3 regions of the Chryseobacterium gleum genome follow, and region 1 is predicted to be linked to each of the others. Evidence: riboswitches for the same ligand, from Rfam matches in the RefSeq annotation. Region 1 holds a riboswitch; each other region holds the start of a gene.

Region 1 (3,285 bases):
GGGGATACAATACTTCCTTCCATTATGCATTGGACAAAGCTTATGGAACTCCTGAAAAATTCAAAGAATTTGTAGACCTGTGCCATCAGAACGGAATTGCTGTTATTCTTGATGTTGCATTTAATCACGCTACGGGACGTTCCCCTTTGGTAAGGCTTTGGAATATAGATCCGGATGGCGACGGTTATGGAAATGTAGCTCCGGACAATCCTTACTTTAATCAGGTTCCGAAACATTCATATAATGTATTCAATGACTTTAACCATACAAGTCCTTCAACGCAATATTACGTTGAAAGATGCCTTCAGCAATGGCTGACAGAATATCACATAGACGGATTCCGCTGGGATCTAACCAAAGGATTCACTCAGAGCTGTTCTGAAAATGATGAAGCCTGTACCAATGCCTATCAGCAGGACAGAGTGGATATTATGAAACACTATGCAGACAGGCAATGGGCAATCGATCCGAATTCCTACATGATTTTTGAACATTTGGGAACAGATGCGGAAGAGCAGCAGTGGGCCAACTACAGAATAGCCGAAGGAAAAGGCGTTTTGCTTTGGAATAAACAGACAGATCCTTATAATCAGAATACGATGGGATATAAGGAAAACAGTAATTATGACCGTATGAACCACAGCCTTCACGGTTTTACCAACATGAGTGCTGTAGGCTATGGAGAAAGTCATGATGAAGAAAGGCTGATGTTTAAAAACCTTGCCTATGGTGCAGTAAACGGAAGTTATGATGTTAAAAATCTGAATACTGCTCTTGACAGAATGAAAACTTTCGGTGCAACTTTCTTTACTATTCCCGGCCCGAAAATGATCTGGCAGTTTGGAGAATTAGGCTATGAATTCAGTATCAACAGATGTGCAGACGGTAGTATCAGCAGTGGCTGCAGAACCGATGAGAAACCTGTTGCATTTACGCTGGGATATGATACCAATGCCAGCAGAAAAGCAGTATATGATACCTGGGCTAAAATCATTACCATCAGAAATGCCCATCAGATTTTTAAAACCAAAACATACAGCATAGAATCCAATAACCTTACGAATGACCCCAACGGGCTGATCACCAGAATTTACCTGTACGATACATCTATTACTACAGGAATAAAAAATGTTGTGGTATTGGCCAATTATACAACTTCCGCACAAAACGTGGTTCCTTATTTCCCTTATACAGGCCAATGGCAGAACCTGATGGATGACAGTATTTCGGATGTGGTTTCTACAACGGCTCCCATCACTTTGCAGCCGGGAGAATTCAGAATCTTTGGAAATTATGCAGGTGCTTTGTCTGCAGCAGATATAAATGCAGGCAACAAATTATCACTTCAGATTGCGGATAATCCGGTACAAAACGGTACGGCAAAATTAATTTTTAATAAAGTGAAAAACGGAGAAATTTCCATTTTTGATATGACCGGTAAAAGGTTGAGTTCATTCAAACTGGATAAAGAAAACGGCACATATGAGGTCAAAGTGAACTATCCAGCCGGGACCTACCTGGTACATCTGAAATCAGACACAGGAATAGCAACTCAAAAAATGATTGTTAAGTAAACTAAAAGGCAGATTTGCAGACAGCAGATCTGCCTTTTTTGTCCATTTAAAAAAATAGTCTACTTTTGCAGTAGATTTATCAAGAAAGGTGGAGGGATTTGGCCCGGTGAAACCTTAGCAACCTGCACGGTTCCGGAAGTGCGAAGGTGCTAATTCCAACCCGAGGGGAAGATAAGTGAAATGAATACTCTATATGAATCCCGTTTCTTGAAGTCTTATGTATCTGCGGAAAAGACCGCCGGATAAATTATGATCAATTGGGAAGAACAAAATGAAAAAAATAAGTACAGCTGTATTATTGCTTGGAGCAATCTGGGTTGCTGCTCAGGAGAGCGGGAATAAAGAAAAAGAAATTGAAGATATTATCATCGTTGGAAACCGTAATGTCAAAAGAACAAAGCTGGAGACACCGGTTCCGGTAGATGTTATTAATATCGACAAAATTCAGAGGAGTGCTCCGCAAATGACTGCTCAGGATCTGCTGAACTATGTGATTCCGTCATTTAATGCAGTAAGACAGTCCGCTTCAGATGGTACAGAGCATATTGACCCCGTTACCTTAAGAGGAATGGGGCCGGATCAGGTTTTGGTATTGCTGAACGGAAAAAGAAGACATACAACATCTTTGGTCAATTATCAGAACACAGTCGGGAATGGTTCTGTGGGAACAGACCTGAGTACCATCCCGGTGATTGCCATTGACAGAATTGAAGTTCTCAGAGACGGAGCAGCTGCACAGTACGGATCTGATGCCATTGCAGGAGTCATCAATATTATTCTTAAAAAGAATGCCGGGGCATCAGCAAGCCTTACCTACGGTGTAAGCGGCAGAAATGATGGCGATACGTATCAGGCAGGAGCAAACTACGGAGCTTCATTAGGAAAGAAAGACGGCTACATCAATCTTTCAATGCAGTTAAGCCACAGAGGAAAAACAACAAGAACACAAAATCATGATCTGGATATTTTCGGGGATAATTTTGCCTATGAATTTGCAGATAATCCTGAGATAGCAAGAGCAGAAGATGATGCAGAAATTCAAAAAAGAGGATTGACGCGTGATGATTTTAATTTTCAGATCGGGGATGCACAGATCAGACAGGGACAGCTATTTTTCAATGCAGAATATCCTTTTAATGACCATTTTAAACTGTATTCTTTCGGAGGATTCAGCATCAAGGAAGGAAAAGGTTTTGGTTTCAGAAGGCTTCCGAGCGAAAAATCCAATGTAGTTTCGTCCATTTACCCGAACGGTTTTCAGGCAACGCTGGCATCCCAGATATACGATGTATCTTATGCTGTTGGGGCAAAATATAATATCAATGACTGGCTTCTTGATCTTAGCAATACATTTGGAAGCAACACTTTCAATTACAATGTAAACAATACGAATAATGCTTCATTGGGAGCAAAATCTCCAACGAGTTTTTACGCCGGAGCACACAGCTTCCTTCAAAACACCATTAATCTTGACGTTTCCAGAAACATAAATCGTTTCAATATCGCCTTCGGGGGAGAATTCAGATTTGAACAGTATCAGATCAAAGCGGGTGATGAGGCTTCTTATGCCCAGTATGATATCAACGGGAACATTGCCACCGAAGGTTCTACAGTGCTCGGTGCAGGCGGATCCCAGTCCTTTATCGGATTTTCCCCGGATAATGCACTCAGGAAAGACAGACATTCCACAGCCGTATATGCAGATGTTTCC
Region 2 (3,285 bases), 670 kb from region 1:
GCAGTGAAAACTGGCTTCTTGTTCCGGAAATTGTCTGATAATCGTATTTATAGAATTCATGTCCTGCTAACGCATTAATGTGGTGTTTTCCAAACTTTTTATCATACGTCAGAATATTACTGGTTGTATACGAAAGCGTTCTGGTATTTGTTTTCGTTACCGAACCTCCAATTTCTGCTCCCTGACCAAGTAATGGATTTGAATAATAATGTCCGTTATAATTCACAAGGTCAACAGAAAAGCTTGTCTTGAATTTTAATTCCGGTAAGAAAGTAAATTCCATGAATCCCTTTCCTGAAAAGTTATCTTCTTTATTTTCGTTTTTATCTAATGGAAGGGTTGCAGCGGCATTTTGATTCTGTAAAGCATTGGTAGGCCTGTATTTTCCAAAATCATAAACCGGATTTCCATCAGCACCCAAAACGTAAGTTCCATCTGCATTCCTTTCATAATAAGGATAGAATGAAGGAATAAACCTTGCCGCATTGATGATATTGCTCGCCTTGGAATCTGAAGAAGTAGGTGCCTGCTGAATGCTGTTGGTATAACTTAAGTTTACTCCAACATTCAACCATTTCTTAACTTCAGAATTAATTTTCAGCCTGGTATTATATCTTTTAAAGCCAGATTCAATAGCCATACCTTTATCATCCAGATAACCAAGGGAAAAGAAGTAATTGCTTTTCTCACTTCCCCCGCTGATATCAAGATCCACCTGATTTCTTGATGCTACTCTCTGTAAAATATCTCTCCAGTCATCATTCCAGAGTGGTGAAGCACCAGCTAATAACTTTCCATCTGTTCCTACAGGTTTTGGATAAGCTGTTCCATATGGGTTGATTCCAAGGGTAGAAACAAGATTATCTGTAGCCATCTGAGCTGCCTGCTGGGAAGAAACTTTTCCGGACTGATATCCATTTCTCAACGCCTCCCAATATAATTGAAAGTACTGATCGGTATTGACCTGCTCGTAATCTTTCACTGCTCTTCCGGAGAAACCCTGGCTGATATTAAAATTAACTTTTGCTTCTCCTTTTTTCCCTGATTTTGTGGTAATGATAATAATCCCGTTTGCTCCTCTTGAACCATAGAGTGCACTTGCCGTTGCATCTTTCAAAACACTGATAGATTCGATGTCGCTTGGACTGATAGAGTTCAGGTTACCATCAAAAGGAATTCCATCCACTACATACAATGGATCGCTGGAAGCACTTATTGAACCAATTCCTCTAATTCTGATGGTAGAAACCGCACCCGGCTGACCTGATGCACTTGTCGTCTGAATACCCGCTACCTGTCCTTCCAATGCTTTGGTAATGTTGGTAACAGGCCTGTTATTGATCTTATCACTGGAAATTGTCGCCACAGAACCGGTATAGCTGTTTCTTTTCGCTTTTCCATAGGCTACCACTACCACTTCATCAAGCTCCTTTTCGTGAAGACTGTCTTTTTTGGGTTTTGAATTCTGCGCATTTACATTAGCCACTCCCAAAAAAAATGCAGCTACCGGTGGTATCCATATTTTAGAATTGAATAAATTTTTGCTAATCATAATCAATTTTATTTATCATATATTAAAATTTCACCCTTTGCAGAAAAGTCAGCAAAGGGCATCAATAAATACGATAAACCAAATGCTTATTTTTCCATAAAAGGCTGAATGTAACACCTTGCACGGGTAGGTTGTTAAGATTTCACGGGGTCAGTTCCCTCCATCTTTCTTTATAAGCCGATCGAAATATGGTTGCAAAGCTAAAAACTTTTAGTCTACAAAACAAGTAGACTGATTAATATTTAATGATAAATTTTTAATAATTAACATAAAATTTTAATAAAACCCATTACAGTAAGGAGTTATAGCAGTTACACTATTTTCAAACATGACAAATATCATTATTAATAATTCAATAATGTAAAAATTCAGCACAGTTTAATTTCTATGTGATTTTATTGGAAAAACTTTTTAATTTTATAGTATGAAAGTTTTAATTATAAACGGACCAAATCTTAACCTTTTAGGTACCAGAGAGCCGGAAATCTATGGAAGCATTTCTATGGAGAGTTATTTGGAAATTTTAAAAACCGAATTTCACTCTCACGAATTAAAATATTATCAGTCCAATATTGAAGGGGAACTTATCAACAGACTTCAGGAAGATGATTTTGATGCTATAATTATTAATCCGGGAGCTTATACCCATTATTCTTATGCGATTGCGGATTGTTTAAAGAATATTCGTAAACCCAAGATTGAAGTTCATATCAGCAATATCTATCAAAGAGAAGAATTCAGGCAAAAATCTGTAACAGCAGCTAATACGGATGCTGTTTTATCTGGTTTTGGGATGGATGGATATAGACTAGCTTTATTAAGCTTGAAGTGATTTTTCGCTTATATTCCCACAGATCGCACTGATTCTCATAGATAATTATGCATACAGGAGAATAATTTATGAATAAAGAATCAAATTTATTTCAATAAAATACTCCTATTACTAAAAAATAAAAAGCCTCATCAATGATGAGGCTTTTTGTATGTTGATTGGTAACTATTAGATAGTCTGTTCCTGCAATTGAGGTCCTGAAGCAACTAATTTCTTTCCTTCTTCAGTATCACAGTACTGCTCAAAGTTCTTGATATATCTTGAAGCAAGATCTTTTGCTTTCTCTTCCCATTCTGAAGCATTTTCATACGTATCTCTTGGATCTAAGATTCCTGCAGAAACATTTGGCAATTCAGTAGGAATTTCAAGGTTCATGATCGGAACCTGAGTCTTAGGAGCATTGTCAATAGAACCGTCGATGATTGAATCGATAATTGCTCTCGTATCTTTCAGAGAAATTCTCTTTCCGGTACCATTCCAACCTGTATTTACCAAATAAGCTTTAGCTCCGTGTTCTTTCATTTTACCGATCAATGTTTTAGAATACATTGTTGGGTGCAATGTAAGGAATGCTTCGCCAAATGCAGGAGAGAAAGATGGTTCTGGTTCTGTAATTCCTCTTTCTGTTCCGGCTAATTTGGAAGTATATCCGCAAAGGAAGTGGTATTGAGCCTGATCTTCATTCAGAATAGAAACCGGAGGAAGTACTCCGAATGCATCTGCTGAAAGGTAAACAATCTTCTTAGCGTGACCTGCTTTAGAAGGTAATACAATTTTGTTGATATGATAGATTGGATAGGAAACTCTTGTATTTTCAGTAATTGATCCGTCTGTATAATCTGCTACTCCATTGTTCACCACAACATTTTCAAGAAGCGCATCTCTCTTGATGGCAGCGAAA
Region 3 (3,285 bases), 830 kb from region 1:
TTGGCATCAAACCCTTTTTTATTGAAGGCAATTTTCTTTGAGTTGGCTACAGCAACTACTTTAAGGTCTATTTTTTTACGTTTTTTAATTTCTTGTGCAGATTCAAGTACCTGCTCTATCAGGGTTTTTCCTACGTTTCCGTGACCAATGATTGCCAGATGAACTGTCTTTGGTTTTTTAAAAATTTCAGATTCTATGATATTTCTTGTTTTCTCATCCTGCGAAGAGGTCACTACGATATTGACTCTGTTTTCTCCTGCCACCTGATTTAAAAGTAACGGGAAAACATTATTTCTTGCCAGCTCAGCAAAGACTTTATTGAAATCTTCTGCTACAAAGCCAATCACGGAAACATTATTGATACTATAGATCTGGGAAACTTTTCCTGACTTTCTTTCCGCCTCAAATTCATCGATAAGACAAGCGACTGCTTTCTCTGCATCGTTTTCATGAACCAAAATGGAAATTCCGTTTTCTACCGCTTGTTGAGAGATTACTCCTACACTGATACGCGCTAAGGTAAGCGCTTTAAAAATTCGTCCGTCAATCCCGATTTCTCCTAAGAAATCTTCTCCTTCAAATTTGACGATTGATCTGTTCTTCAAAAATTTTATTTCGTTAGCATTTTTCATTTTTCCTGTAAAATGTTTTTTATGATATTATTTAATTGTTGATATTCCATTAGGAAGGCATCATGCCCGTGTATAGATTGGATCTCGTGATAAGAAACATCCTTATTTTTCTCTTTTAAGTTTTCAAAACACATCCGGATTTCAGAAGCCGGGAAAAATAAGTCTGAATCTACGGAGATCATGCGCATTCGTGCCTGTATATTCTCCAGTACTGTTTCATCAGCATTTATATTCATCAGGAGATGATTCATCAATTTATAAGCTTTTAAACTAAACCTTTCGTTTAGAGCATTACCATGATAAATCAGCCAGTCTTCTGATTCCAGGCGTTGTTTTTTCCTGGTTATATTGGTTTTGAAATCTGTCATTGAGCGACTGTGGAGTTCTATAACACAACATGGCATGAATTCTCGCTTTTGTAATGGTTCTTCTTTATCATTTAACAAGAATTTCTGAACCAGACATTGCGCATGAAGCCAATCGTGTGTTCTGTAATCGCAGGCAATGGGAATAAATATCTCTGCAAGATCCGGCTGCTGGGCAAGCATTTCCCAGGCAATTCCTCCTCCCAGAGAGCCTCCGATAATGGCATATAGTTTTTTGATCTGCAAAGTTTCAAGCCCTTTCAGGAATATCGCAGCGATATCTGAAGGGGTAAAGTCTTCATAGTCTTCAATTAAAAAATTGTCATAACCGTTTCCGGGTATGTTGAAACACAGAACTGTGTATTGATCGGTATCAACAATCTGATTTTCTCCTACCAGCTGCTTCCACCAGCCTTTATCTCCGGATACATTCGAGTTTCCGGTAAGAGCGTGATTGATTAAAATGACAGGTGCTGTAAACAGATCTTTCCCAAAAAGCTGATAGCTTAGCGGGATATGGTATTCCTTTTGGGAATTTGTTTGATACGTAAGATTAATATAGTTTAGTTCTGTTTTCAATTCTATTATATTTAAATACAATTGAAAATGCCACAGGAAATGGCTGAAAAGAACTTCAGTAAGTTATCTGTCCAAAATTATTTTGGTAGAACGTAGCACCTTCTTTACTTGCGCAAAGGGTTGCTAAGGTTTCACAGGGTCTAATCCCTCAACCTTTCTTGATAACATTTTCAATATTTGAATGAACGAATGGTGCAAAGGTAGTTCTTTTCTTTTAAATTCAAAAAAAAATTATTTTAATATTTAAAAGAGCCCTTAAATACAGGCGTTTCAAGGTCATATTAATAATTATTCAGATGAAAAAAATTGGAATTACTTTGCAAAAAAACTAACTTCGTGTGGAAAAATGTTGACATATGACCGCCGAAAAAGAAAGATTACAAGATACCAAATGGAAAAACTGGGGACCTTATGTAAGCAACCGGCAGTGGGGAAATGTACGCGAAGATTATAGCCCGAACGGGAATGCCTGGAATTTTACCAATCATAATAATGCAGAAAGCTATGCTTACCGCTGGGGCGAAGAAGGTATTGCCGGAATTTCTGATGTAAAGCAGCTTTTATGTTTTGCTTTTTCATTCTGGAACAAAAAAGATAAAATGGTAAAAGAAAGGTTCTTCGGATTGAGCAATCCTCAGGGAAATCATGGAGAAGATATCAAAGAAATCTTTTATTATCTGGATAATACACCTACTCATAGCTATATGAAGATGGTATATAAATATCCGATCAATGAGTTTCCGTATGATGATATTCTTAGTGAGAATGGAAAACGCAGCAAAAAGGAACCTGAATATGAGCTTTTCGATACCGGGATTTTTGATAACGATGAGTATTTCGATATTTTCATTGAATACTGTAAGGCAGATCATAATGATATTCTGGCCAGAGTGACAGTCTGCAACCGAAGCCAGCATGAAGCTCCTATCGTGGTGGCTCCTACTGCATGGTTCAGAAACAACTGGAAATGGGGATATAATACCTACAAGGCAGAGCTGAGTGCTTCTCAGGATGGAAGTATTACCATTGGCCACGACAGTATTTCAATTAAAAAACTGTATTCCAGAAATACAAATGCACAAAGTGTATTCTGTGAAAACGAAACAAATACTCCAAAACTTTACGGTACTCCTAAAACAGAGAATACTTATTTTAAAGACGGAATCAATGATTTTATAATTCACGGCCGAGATACTGTAAATCCTGAAAAAAGAGGAACCAAAGCTTCTTTTCTTATAGATGAAGTTATAGCAGCAGGTGAATCAAAAGTTTTTGAATTCAGATTATGTCCTGAAGAAAACGATGAACCTTTTGAAAAATTTGATGAAATTTTCAATACCCGAAAGGCCGAAGCTGAAGAGTTTTATCAGGAAATTCAGAGTGATACCGTGAATGAAGATGAAAGAAATGTGCAGCGACAGGCATTTGCCGGACTTCTCTGGAACAAACAGTTCTATCATTATAATATCGGGAAATGGCTGAAAGGTGATCCGAACTTTGAAGCGCCAAGAAACTTCAGTGAATATGTAAGAAATACGGAATGGAATCATCTTCATAATAAAGATATTATTTCTATGCCCGACAAATGGGAATATCCGTGGTATGCCACATGGGATCTTGCATTTCACTGCGTTCCATTTTCCATCATCGATGCAGAGTTTGCGAAAGGACAGCTGTTATTACTTACGAAAGAATGGTATATGCACCCT

Evidence for each region. A riboswitch is a leader RNA that binds a small molecule or an ion and turns the genes downstream of it on or off. The one in region 1 is predicted to bind S-adenosylmethionine.
Region 2: another riboswitch for S-adenosylmethionine. It lies ahead of EL165_RS17910 (SusC/RagA family TonB-linked outer membrane protein); the one in region 1 lies ahead of EL165_RS14915 (TonB-dependent receptor plug domain-containing protein).
Region 3: another riboswitch for S-adenosylmethionine. It lies ahead of EL165_RS18695 (alpha/beta fold hydrolase); the one in region 1 lies ahead of EL165_RS14915 (TonB-dependent receptor plug domain-containing protein).

Annotation. Positions count from the first base shown of each region.
Region 1 covers NZ_LR134289.1:3,281,983-3,285,267, reverse strand. The annotation lists gene EL165_RS14920 (alpha-amylase family glycosyl hydrolase) at 1-1,574, shown strand, start outside; SAM riboswitch class I at 1,648-1,752, shown strand; gene EL165_RS14915 (TonB-dependent receptor plug domain-containing protein) at 1,846-3,285, shown strand, end outside.
Region 2 covers NZ_LR134289.1:3,948,326-3,951,610, reverse strand. The annotation lists gene EL165_RS17910 (SusC/RagA family TonB-linked outer membrane protein) at 1-1,552, opposite strand, end outside; SAM riboswitch class I at 1,636-1,731, opposite strand; gene EL165_RS17905 (type II 3-dehydroquinate dehydratase) at 1,977-2,384, shown strand; gene pckA (phosphoenolpyruvate carboxykinase (ATP)) at 2,553-3,285, opposite strand, start outside.
Region 3 covers NZ_LR134289.1:4,107,539-4,110,823, reverse strand. The annotation lists gene EL165_RS18700 (ACT domain-containing protein) at 1-632, opposite strand, end outside; gene EL165_RS18695 (alpha/beta fold hydrolase) at 629-1,576, opposite strand; SAM riboswitch class I at 1,637-1,744, opposite strand; gene EL165_RS18690 (MGH1-like glycoside hydrolase domain-containing protein) at 1,933-3,285, shown strand, end outside.